2 regions of the Bradyrhizobium sp. MV1.5 genome follow, and region 2 is predicted to be linked to the other one. Evidence: predicted binding sites of a transcription regulator. Region 2 holds the regulator's gene; the other holds the start of a gene.
The links. The regulator LexA, encoded in region 2, represses DNA repair genes until DNA is damaged. The targets are predictions, from matches to a motif close to TGTTCNNNNTGTGTTCNG.

Region 1 (5,825 bases), on a different contig from region 2:
CTGCCGCAGCGCCGTGACCTTTGCCGCCGCCTGATCCGGCGGCAGATCCGCCTTCACGACGGTTTCGGCCTCGGCCTGCTTTCCTTCCAGTCCCAGCACGAGCGCGAGATTGGCGCGCACGCGGGAATCAGCGGGATTGCGCTCGTGTGCCCGGCGCATCGTTTCCTCCGCCCGCGGCAGATTGTTCTGCAGCATGTAGGACAGTCCGAGATTGGACAGCACCGACGGCTCTTCGGGCACGATCTTCAGCGCGGCGGCGTAGTATTGCTGCGCCTCCTCGTTGCGGCCGAGCTGATCGAGCGCGGCGCCCTGCGCCGACAGGATATGCCAGTCGGGATCCTCGGGCGAATGCGCGCGACCCAAGACGTCGAACGCCTGCTGGAAACTGCCGCTGTCGGCGAGCGCGCGGCCATAGCCGGCGAGCAGCGCCTTGTTGCTGGAATGGGCGAGCACGGCCTGCTCCAGCACCGCGAGCGCCTGCGCGCGCTGGCCGGTCTGGCGCAACGCCTTGCCGTATTCGAGCGCGATGTTGGGATCGCCAGGCTTGGCGCGATAGCGCTCGCGCAGCGCGTCCATATCCGGCCTCACGTCCGGCTTGGCGTCGGCCCTGCCAGCCGTGTCCGACCTTCCGCCGAGCGCGCCGGTGATGTCCTCGATGCCGGTGGTCTGACAGCCGCCGAGGGCCAGGATCAGAAGCGCGGAAAACAGATATCTCGCCGGAAGGGAGGCGACGGACAAACGCTTGGACATACTCTGATCACTCGGCGACTGATCAGAGATGCTTACCGATTAACGCTAAAGTCCCGTTAAGGCGGGGCGCTTCCGAAAGCTTAGTCGGTGAATTCTGCGCCGAACTCGCAGCCGATGCGCCAGCGCAGGCGGCACTGGCGGGAATAGTCGGGCGCGAAGATGATGGTGAATTGCGGCGGCACCTCCAGAAATTCCGCCACGACTTTCACGCCGCCATCCGAAATATCCGTGATCGTGCAGTCCCGCGGCAGCGAACCCGCGCCAAAATGAATCTTGGCGAGCCGCGTGCACATCCGTCGTTCGCTTCTCCGGCGATTTGCAAGCATCTGAATTGTTCACCCGTTAGACCACGGCCCATCCCGCAGCCCTAGGAGTAGCGGACATTCGTTGGGATGTGCTGAGCGGAGCAGTTTGCATTCGAAGCGTAGTGTCTTCGTCGTGTTTACGATCGGTTAGGGCCTTGCAGGCCCCCTCGACACGTTCCCGTATTGTTCTTGCCAGAACTGGCCCGCTCTGCTACCCCTAATTGTGCAAAAGGGCAGGCTGGTTCGGGCATGGTTCAGCGGGTTTCTACCGTCGCCTTTGAGGGGATCGAGGCCCGCGCGGTCGACGTGCAGGTGCAGGTCGCGCCGGGTCTGCCGGCCTTCGCGATCGTCGGTCTCCCCGACAAGGCGGTGTCGGAAGCGCGCGAGCGGGTCCGCTCGGCGCTGATCGCCTCGGGACTGGCGCTGCCGGCGCGGCGGATCACCGTCAATCTCGCGCCCGCCGATCTGCCCAAGGAGGGCAGCCATTATGACCTGCCGATCGCGCTCGGTCTGATGGGGGCGATCGGCGCGATCCCTCCGGACGCGCTGACCGGCTTCACCGTCCTGGGCGAGCTTGGCCTCGACGGATCGATCGCACCGGTGGCCGGTGTTCTTCCCGCCGCGATCGGCGCCAATGTGCGCGAGGAGGGGCTGATCTGTCCGGCGGCTTGCGGATCGGAAGCGGCGTGGGCGAGCCCGGACATCCAGATCATCGCCGCGAGTTCGCTGATCCAGATCGCGAACCATTTCAAGGGAACGCAGGTGCTGTCGCGGCCCGTGCCGAAGGTGCATGAAGCAGCAAGCTCGCCGCTCGACCTGCGCGACATCAAGGGACAGGAGAGCGCCAAGCGGGCGCTCGAGATCGCGGCCGCCGGCGGTCATCACCTGCTCATGATCGGCGCGCCCGGCGCCGGCAAATCGATGCTGGCGGCACGCCTGCCCTCGATCCTGCCGCCGCTGTCACCGGGCGAGTTGCTCGAAGTCTCGATGATCGCCTCTGTTGCGGGCGAGATCGAGGGCGGCGCGCTGACGGCGCGACGGCCGTTTCGCTCGCCGCATCATTCCGCCAGCATGGCCGCGCTCACCGGCGGCGGCATGCGCGCACGGCCCGGCGAGATCTCGCTCGCGCATCAGGGCGTGCTGTTCCTCGACGAGCTCCCGGAATTCGATCCGCGCGTGCTGGATTCGCTGCGTCAGCCGCTGGAGAACGGGGAGGTCTCGGTGTCGCGCGCCAATCACCGCGTCACCTATCCCGCACGCTTCATGCTGGTCGCGGCGATGAATCCCTGCCGCTGCGGCAATGCGTTCGAACCCGGCTATGCCTGCAAGCGCGGCCGCGTCGATCGCTGCACCGGCGATTACCAGGCCCGCATCTCGGGACCACTGATGGACCGCATCGATTTGCGCATCGAGGTTCCCGCGGTGACCGCGGCCGATTTGATCCTGCCGCCGCCGGCAGAGGGCTCGGCCGAGGTTGCCGCGCGCGTCGCGGCGGCACGCGACATCCAGCTCGCGCGTTACGCGGCTGCCGGCCTGCCGAAGGTTCGCACCAATGCCGAAGCCCCGGCCTCGGTGCTGGAGGAGATCGCCAAGCCGGATGCGCAAGGCCAGAAGCTGCTGCGCGACGCCGCCGAGACCATGCGGCTGTCGGCGCGTGGCTATCACCGCGTGCTGCGGGTGGCGCGCACGCTGGCCGATCTCGACCACGCCGACAGGATCGGCCGGCTGCATCTCGCCGAGGCGCTGTCCTATCGCGCACTCGCGGAGGATGTGCGGCAGATCGCCTGATCATCCAGCGCATCAACCCGGCGGTAACGAGTTTCCTTTACGCTCTGCAAACCATAAGGCCCATCAGTTCGCGCCACGAGTTTCCCCAGGGCCCGGCGAGTAGCGTGTCATGTTGCGTTTCAAGATCCTGGCGTCGGTTATTCCCCTGTTGGCGGCCGCGGTGTTCGCGCGCAGCGAGATCGGATCGGTCTCGCATCCCTGCATCGCCCTCGGCGACACCTCGGTCGAGCTGACGTCGTTGTTCTGGACCGCCGGCGTGCATGTCGCCTTCACCGATGATCCCGCGCGCGCCACGGTGCGGGTTCAGATCACCGAGGATGCGGACGCTGCCGACTTCGCCGTCGTCGATGACGGCCTCGGTTCGGAATCGGAATCCTGCCAGGCCACTCCTTCGACCCGCCTGATCTCGATTGCGGCGCAGCCCGTCGACGGCGGTCAGGTGATCTATCTCTCCAGCGAGGGGCCGGCGGATTACCGCGTCTATGTGCGCTCGAAGACCTTCTCCCAGCGCGAGGCGGCGGCGCTGATCGTCGGCGCCCGCGGCGGCCACCGCCCTCTCCAGGCAGCCTCGCTTTGAGCCGTTAACGCTTCGTCAACCCTGTTTGGAGGCGATCGCAGGGCCTCAAACTGTTCGCAAGGTCGGCGGCACATCGTCGTTTACAGCGAGCACAGGTTTTTACGAAAAGAGTCGGGTCGGTGGCGATGGATCGGACGTTCCGGATCAAGGTGCGCATGCGCCGCTTCAGGCGACAGTACCCCCGAATCGCCTTTGCGATCCGCTCCATCATGATCTTCTCGGCGACCTTCGGCGGCGCCTATGGCTTTGTCTCCGGCAGCCGGTCCGAGACGTCCGGCTACGATCCCAATGCGTTTGCGATCGGCGTCAGCTTCCTGTTCGCGCTCGCCTGCCTCGGCCTCGCCACGCTCAGCATGCGCCTGCGCTTCGTCAACAAGCGGATGCGTGCGCTGGCCGCCCACAACGAAACGCTGATCGACCGCAATTGGGAGCTGAAGGAGGCCGAGGAGCGCGCTCGCAGCCTGTTCGAACAGCAGGGCGATCTGATCGTGCTGCGCGACACAAGCGGCCGCATCACCTTCGCCAACGACGCCTATTGCGCGCTTGCCGGACAGGCGCGCGGCGCGCTGGTCGGTACGCCCTTTGATTTCGACGTGCTGGAGCAGGGCGACAGCGCCCGCGAGAGCAACGGCACGCGCATTCACGACCAGAAGATCGCAACTCCGCTCGGTGCGCGCTGGATCGCCTGGCGCGAAGGCTATGTCCGACTCGACGCCGGCCAGCCCGCCGAATTGCAGAGCGTCGGACGCGACGTCACCGACCGCACCGAGACCGAGCGTGCGCTGTCCGACGCCCGCGATCAGGCCGACGCCGCCAACCGGGCCAAATCGCGCTTCCTGGCGATGGCCTCGCACGAGATCCGCACGCCGCTCAACGGCATCATCGGCATGGGCGGGCTGCTGCTCGACACCACGCTGACGCCGGAACAGTCGACCTACGCCAGGGCCGTGAAGACCTCCGGCGAAGCGCTGATGGCGTTGATCGAGGAGTTGCTCGACTATTCCAAGATCGAAGCCGGCAAGCTCGATCTCGAGCAGCGTCCCTTCGCCCTCTCAGGCCTGATCGAGGACATCACCGAGCTGCTCGCGCCCCGCGCGCAGGCGAAGCAGCTCGAGATCGCCGCCTATGTCGACGAGCGGCTGCCGCTCGAAGTGGTCGGCGATGCCGCGCGGCTGCGCCAGGTGCTGCTCAACCTCGCCGGCAACGCCATCAAATTCACTGTGAGCGGCGGCGTCGCGCTGATCGTCGAGCCCGGCATCTGGCCGAACGAGATCAGTTTTCTGGTGCGCGACACCGGCATCGGCATCGCAGCCGACGCGCAACAGCGCATTTTCCGCGAATTCGAGCAGGCCGACGAGCGCGTCGCCCGCAGCTATGGCGGCACCGGCCTCGGTCTCGCCATCAGCGAGCGCATCGTCAAGCGCATGGGCGGCCGCATCACGCTTACGAGCGAGCCGGGCAAGGGTTCGACCTTCGAGGTCGCGATCCCGTTGGCGTCATCCGCCGTCGATGCGGAACAGACGGCATTCCCGAGTCTCGATCTCACCGGCAAGTCGATCCTGCTGATTGCCGACGGCATCGAGGCCTCCCTGATCGCGCGGCGGCTGGAGCGCTGGGGCGGCCAGACCTGCATGGTGACGGACGCCGCGGTGGCGGAAGCGCTGCTGCCGGAACGCTCATGGCATTCGGTGCTGATCGATCGCGCGCTCGGCGCTGCCATCGCAGACCGCCTCGGCGAAGCCGCACGCAGCCATGCGACGCAACGCCTCGTGCTGCTGACGTCCGGCTCGCGCCACGAGAAACTCTCGCCGGCCTTCACCGGCTTCCTGGTAAAGCCGCTGCGCGCCGCCTCACTCGCCGCACGCCTCGCGCTGCCCCCGGAGGTCGCCTCGCCCGATCTCGCGCCGGAGCCATCGACCCCATCCACCGCCGCGGCACCGGCGAAAGGCCTGTCAATTCTCGTCGCCGAGGACAACGAGATCAACGCGTTGTTGATGCGCTCGCTGCTGACGAAACTCGGCCACCGTGTCGTTATCGCTGTCCATGGCGAGGCCGCGCTGGAATCCTGGCTCGGCGCGGCATCGGCCGGCACGCCCTATGATCTCGTGCTGATGGACATCCAGATGCCGCAGCTCGACGGCATCGAAACGACCAAACGCATCCGTGCGCATGAGGCAGCCAGAGGCGGCCACCACACGCCGATCCTCGCGCTCACCGCCAATACGCTGGTGGAAGATCGCTACGCCTGCTTTGAAGCGGGCATGAACGGGTTTCTGATCAAGCCGCTCGATCGCGAGAAGCTGGAAGAGGCGCTGGCCGGACTGGCGGCGGCGCGGCAGCTCGCGGTTTGATCCGGATTTCATAGGAACCCGATCTCGGCCGGCGATCGACAATTGAAATCGACC
Region 2 (5,825 bases):
GACATCGCTGGCCGAGACCCTCCGCGCGTGGCTACGCGCCGAGGCTGGCGCCGGGCGGCTGTTGCCGTGGGTGCCCGTGGCGTTTGGCTGCGGCATCGCGCTTTATTTCTCCGCAGATCATGAGCCGGTGCTGTGGGTCGTTGCCACGAGCGCCGTCGCGCTCCTGCTTGGCGCGGCTCTGTTGCGGCGGAGCCGGTTGTTCGCCCCGGCCATCATGATCGCGGCGGTCGCGGCCGGCTTTGCCGTCGCGACCTGGAAGACGGCGCGCATCGCCCACCCCGTGCTGGCAAAGGCGCTCTATTCGGTGTCGTTGTCGGGCTTCGTCGAGGCCCGCGACATTCGCGAGCGTACAGATCGTTTTGTGCTGCGCGTCACCGCGATGGAGGCGCAGCGCAGCGACGTCAGGCTCGAGCGCGTGCGCCTGTCGGTCCGTAAGGGCACCGCGCCGGAGGTCGGCAGCTTCGTTCAGCTCAAGGCGCGGCTGATGCCGCCGCTCGCACCGGTGCGGCCCGGCAGTTACGACTTTTCGCGCGACATGTTCTTCCAGGGCATCGGCGCCTCCGGCTTCGCAATGGGCGCAATCACGGTGGCGGCGCCCCCTGAGACCGCCGGCTTGCGGCTGCGTTATGCGGCCTTCATGCAAGGCTTGCGCGATGCGATCGATGCCCGCATCCGGGCGACGCTCGACGGCGACAACCGGGCGATCGCGACTGCGCTGCTCACCGGGCGACGCGATGCGATCACCACGCCCGTCAACGATGCGATGTTCATCTCCGGTCTCGGCCACGTGCTCTCGATCTCCGGTTATCACATGGCCGTCGTGGCCGGTGTCGTGTTCTTCGCGGTGCGCGCGCTGCTCGCTTTGGTTCCGGGACTGGCGGCCGGCTTCGCCATCAAGAAATGGTCGGCCGCCGCGGCGCTGGTCGGCGCTGCGTTCTACCTGTTGCTGTCGGGCGCGGAGGTCGCCACGCAAAGGTCGTTCTTCATGACGGCGGTGGTGCTGATCGCGGTGATGGTCGATCGCCGTGCCATCACCTTCCGCACGCTCGCTGTCGCCGCGCTGATCGTGCTGACGGTCGCGCCGGAAGCGCTGGTGCATCCGAGTTTTCAGATGTCGTTTGCGGCAACGCTGGGGCTGGTGGCGCTGGTGCAGATCGGCATGCCGAATTTGTTTGCCTCGCCGGACCATTCGGCGACCGCGCGCATTGCGATGTGGGGTGGGCGCGAGATCGCGATGCTGTTCATGGCCTCGCTGATTGCGGGACTTGCGACTACGCCCTATGCCGCGTTCCATTTCCACCGTGTCACGCCGTTCGGCGTGCTCGCCAATCTCGGCGCGATGCCCGTGGTCTCGGCGCTGGTGATGCCGGCGGGACTGTTGGGGCTGCTTGCTGCGCCGTTCGGGCTGGACAGCGTGTTCTGGTGGCTGATGGGGATCGGCATCGAGTGGATGGTCGCGGTCTCCCGCTGGGTCGCGGCCTTGCCCGGCGCGGTCGGCCGCATCCCGGCGTTCGGGATCGCGCCGCTGATCGCGGCGAGCCTGGGAATCATCGTGCTGGGCTTGTTGCGCACGCCGCTGCGCTGGTCCGGCGCCCTGGTGCTGCTGGCAGCGATCCTCTGGGGACTGTCGGCGCGGCAGCCCGACGTCCTGATTGCCGGGGATGGCGCGAGCGTCGCGGTGCGGGGCAGGGACGGATATCTGCACCTGATCAGGACCAACAAGGACAGCTTTCTGCTCAAGGAATGGCTCGCTGCCGACGCCGATCCGCGCGATGCCGGCAGAGCCTCGCTGGCCGATGGCGTGTCCTGTGACGAATCCGGCTGCGTGACGCCACTGGCCGACGGGAGGCTGGTCGCGCTGGCACTGCGCGTCGACGCTCTCGTGGACGATTGCAGTCGGGCCGCGCTGGTGGTGACGACACGTCCCGCGCCGTCCGATTGCGCGGCGATGGTGGTCGATCGGCAGCGGCTCGCCAGCCAGAGCGCGCTGGCGCTGGCGCAGCGCGGTGACGGATTTGTGGTTCAGGCGGTGAGGGCGAGAGGCACGAGCCGCCCCTGGTTGCCGGCCGGCGCTGGCGAGGGTGATTTCGACGGCAGCCTTGCGCCGAAGGCGACCGCGTCCCGCATCAAGGACGCAACGCCCGCGGAGACGGACTTGCAGGCCGACGATTGATCTGATGGTGCGGAGCAATGCAGTGGGGTGGCGCATCCGCTCGGATTCGCCGGGCGCAAACCACACCTTCTCGCCGGCCACGGCCGGCGATGGCGATTCAATCCTGACCTCCGACCTCGTAGCCGGAGGGCGGCTGTGTCAGCCGATCGGCAGGTGCGTGACGGTCGGCTGCCTGTCGGCGATGATTTGCGCCTTGTTCTCGCGCTCGGTGACCGACTGAGTCACCGGCAGTTGCAGCACGGTCGCTCGCTGGCCTTCGACGAGCTGCGTCACCAGCACGTATTTGCCGTCGGGGAATTCGATCGCGTCATGATGGCGGTCGGGAACGTGCGGATCGATCTTGCCGAACTTGCCCACGCGGGAGTTGATGGTGCGCGTCCAGATCCAGCGATTGTCGTAGCGGACGTCGTCGGCGAAGGCCAGCTCCGTTCCCGGCAGCAGGCAGACCGCAACAGACGGATCGGCTGCGGAGGCGAAGCCGCGCGTCGAGGTGCCGCGGAAGCTTGTCGTGACAATCGTCTCGCCGACTTCGGCGGGGCGCGACGCGACGGCATGCAGGCTGTAGTCACACATCGGGTGCTCCTCATGCTGGGATAGCAACCCGCGTCTCTCAATCGAGGCGCAGGCCTCTATCAGAGTTGAAGCACGAACGCTCTGCTTGGTTGTGGGCAAATCTGCGGCTGGTCTCAGCGAGCCGCGATCACATTATCTTTCCCGAATTCAATAGGAACAAAGCACGCTGCGATGCATTTGGGAGGCGCGTGCTAGCCGCTGTTTCCGCGAACATTCGAGCCGCGAAGCGGTGCTGTTTCCTGGGCGTCGCGAGGAGCGAGTGCCGGACAAAGGGCCGGATAGTCTGTGCAGAACCAGAAAGACTATCCAGCCGGAGCGGACGATGATCCGCTCCAATCTCTGACCGGCGATGGCCGGCATGTAGTACTTCCCGTATGAAGCACTCCCGCATCAAGTACTCCCGGTATCAGTACTTCCGGTAAAGCCCGATCAGCTTGCCCTGAATCTTCACCCGGTCGGGCGGCAGGATGCGGACCTCATAGGCTGCGTTGGCGGGCTCGAGCGCGATCGAGGCGCCGCGACGGCGGAAGCGCTTCAGCGTCGCCTCCTCGTCGTCGATCAGCGCCACCACGATGTCGCCGGTATCAGCGCTCTCGTTGCGCTGGATCAGCGCCATGTCGCCGTCGAGGATGCCGGCCTCGACCATGGAATCACCGCGTACTTCGAGCGCGTAATGCTCGCCCGAGCCGAGCATGTCAGGCGGTACGCTGATGGTATGGCTGCGGGTCTGCAATGCCTCGATCGGCGTGCCGGCCGCGATGCGGCCCATCACCGGCACCGCCACGGGACGTTCGCCCTCGTCAGCGGGCAGGCTGGAGCCCGCACGCACCTTGCCGAGATTGCCCTCGATGACGCTCGGCGTGAAGCCGCGGCGGCTGCCGGCGGCCGCCTGGAGCTCCGGCAGCTTGATGACTTCAATCGCGCGGGCGCGGTTGGGCAGGCGTCGGATGAAGCCACGCTCCTCGAGCGCCGTGATCAGGCGATGGATGCCCGACTTCGAGCGCAGGTCGAGCGCATCCTTCATCTCGTCGAAGGAGGGCGGTACGCCGCTTTCCTTCAGACGTTCACTGATGAACCGCAGAAGCTCGTATTGTTTGCGCGTTAACATCTCGACCAAAGTCCCCCGGTTGATGTCGTCCGATTCCGAGACGCTGAATTCGGCCATAAGCCGCTACATGCTCGAAACAAATCATGAACGGACACTATATGTTCGATACATGTTCCGCAACTGCTTAATTTACCGTGAACAGGGCAAACTTCGCGGAACGCGCGTTGCCGAGGCGCTCAGACGGGGAGCCGCAACACTTCGCAAGCCGTGCCGGTCTCGGCCTTCGGCGCGAATGGTGCGCGTACGAGAAGTACCTGCGCTGCAGCGAGATTCGCAAGCAGCGAAGAGTCCTGATGATTGACGGGAAGAACGACGCGTGTGCCATCGTCACGCTCCTCCAGATGCGCCCGCAGATAGTCCTCGCGCTGGTCGTTGGCGCCGACGTCGCGGCCGAGCACGGCGCGTTCACGGCGATGGTGAATCACCGAACGGCCCGACAGGGCGCGAATCAGCGGCACCATGAACAGGAAAGCGCACACGTAGGACGACACGGGATTGCCCGGCAGGCCGATCACACCCATTGCGCCGAGTCGTCCGTGCATCATCGGCTTGCCTGGCCGCATCGCGATCTTCCAGAACGCCATCGCGATGCCTTCGTCCCGCAGCGCCTGCTGGACCAGATCGTGGTCGCCGACCGATGCGCCGCCGGTCGTGATCAGGATGTCGGCGCCGCTCTCGCGGGCGCGGCGGATGCCGGCGGTGGTCGCCTCCAGCGTGTCGGCGGCAATCCCGAGGTCGATGGTCTCGGCGCCTTCGCTGCGGGCGAGCGCGTGCAGGGCGTAGCCGTTGGAATAGACGATCTGGCCGTGGCCGGGCGTGGTGCCCGGCATCACCAGCTCGTCGCCGGTGGCGAGAATCGCGACCTTCGGTCGCCTGAAAACGGCAAGGTGCGGATGTTTCATCCCGGCGGCGAGCGCGAGGTCGCGCTCGGTGAGACGGCTTCCCTTGCGCAGGAGCACGTCGCCTTCGCGGAAATCGACGCCGGCGCGGCGGATGTGCCGTCCGGCGACCGCGGCTTCCTTGATCGTGATACGCTTGCCGGCGGCGACCGTGTCCTCCTGGATCACGACGGCGTCCGCGCCAGCGGGAACGACGCCGCCGGTGAAGATCCGCACGGCCTCGCCGGCGCCGACCGTCCCCGCGAACGGCCGGCCCGCCGCGACTTCGCCGATGACGGTGAGCTCCGAATCGATCGTCGCGGCATCGGCCGCGCGCACCGCGTAGCCGTCCATCGCGGACATCGCCTGCGGCGGCTGCGTGCGTCGCGCGGCGACGTCACGCGCGAGCACGCGATGGTAGGCCTCGTCGAGGGAAATCATGTCTTCCGGCAGCGGCTCTGCACCCGCCAGCACCGCGGCAAGCGCATCGGAAACCGGCATCAAGGCCACGGCGAAAACTCCTGCTCGGCACGTTCGGGCGAATGTTCCGCAAGTCTTCTAGCCGAGCGCGGGCGCGGAGGCAAAAACGGCTCAGCGGGCGCAGTCGTCCCGCCGCTTCACATTGTTCCGGAAGGCGGCATTAAGCGCGTCGGGGCACGAGGTGACGGATCGGCAGGAGAGTGGTCATGGAAGCGACGAAAATCATGACAAGAGGAGAACGACGAGCGCCACTGATCAGCTCCCTGCCCGCCCGGGAGTTACGTCGGGCGCCTTCGGCCCCTGGTCTTTGTCTGGCAGCGGATCGGCCTGGGATTTCAGGTCGGCGGCCTTGCTCACGAGCTTGGCGGAAAGGTCCGAGTCTGAAGTTGTCCTGGCGAATTCAAGGAGAAGAGAGGCCTGCCTAGTGAGGTAGTTTTTGCCCAACACGGTGATGCACCCGTTCGTAGAAGTCCCAACGGGCTGTAGACTCCTGAAGACGGTATTCTGTTCCGGGAACTCTGTATAAAAATGCACAAAGTGATTGGTTCCAAAATCTTTCGAATTAGTTCCGTCGGGCGCACCTTCCATGGGCTTCGCGCCGACGGATCGTCGT

Region 1: the regulator LexA is predicted to act here: its motif matches at 1,229-1,246, upstream of AC0L2J_RS26645 (YifB family Mg chelatase-like AAA ATPase).

Annotation. Positions count from the first base shown of each region.
Region 1 is NZ_JBVVPL010000034.1:63,255-69,079, reverse strand. It holds gene AC0L2J_RS26655 (tetratricopeptide repeat protein) at 1-750, opposite strand, end outside; gene AC0L2J_RS26650 (PilZ domain-containing protein) at 831-1,076, opposite strand; gene AC0L2J_RS26645 (YifB family Mg chelatase-like AAA ATPase) at 1,305-2,843, shown strand; gene AC0L2J_RS26640 (hypothetical protein) at 2,953-3,420, shown strand; gene AC0L2J_RS26635 (ATP-binding protein) at 3,546-5,771, shown strand.
Region 2 is NZ_JBVVPL010000027.1:43,924-49,748, reverse strand. It holds gene AC0L2J_RS23510 (ComEC/Rec2 family competence protein) at 1-2,173, shown strand, start outside; gene AC0L2J_RS23505 (hypothetical protein) at 2,312-2,746, opposite strand; gene lexA (transcriptional repressor LexA) at 3,153-3,854, opposite strand; gene AC0L2J_RS23495 (molybdopterin molybdotransferase MoeA) at 4,031-5,242, opposite strand; gene AC0L2J_RS23490 (HAD family hydrolase) at 5,825-5,825, opposite strand, start outside.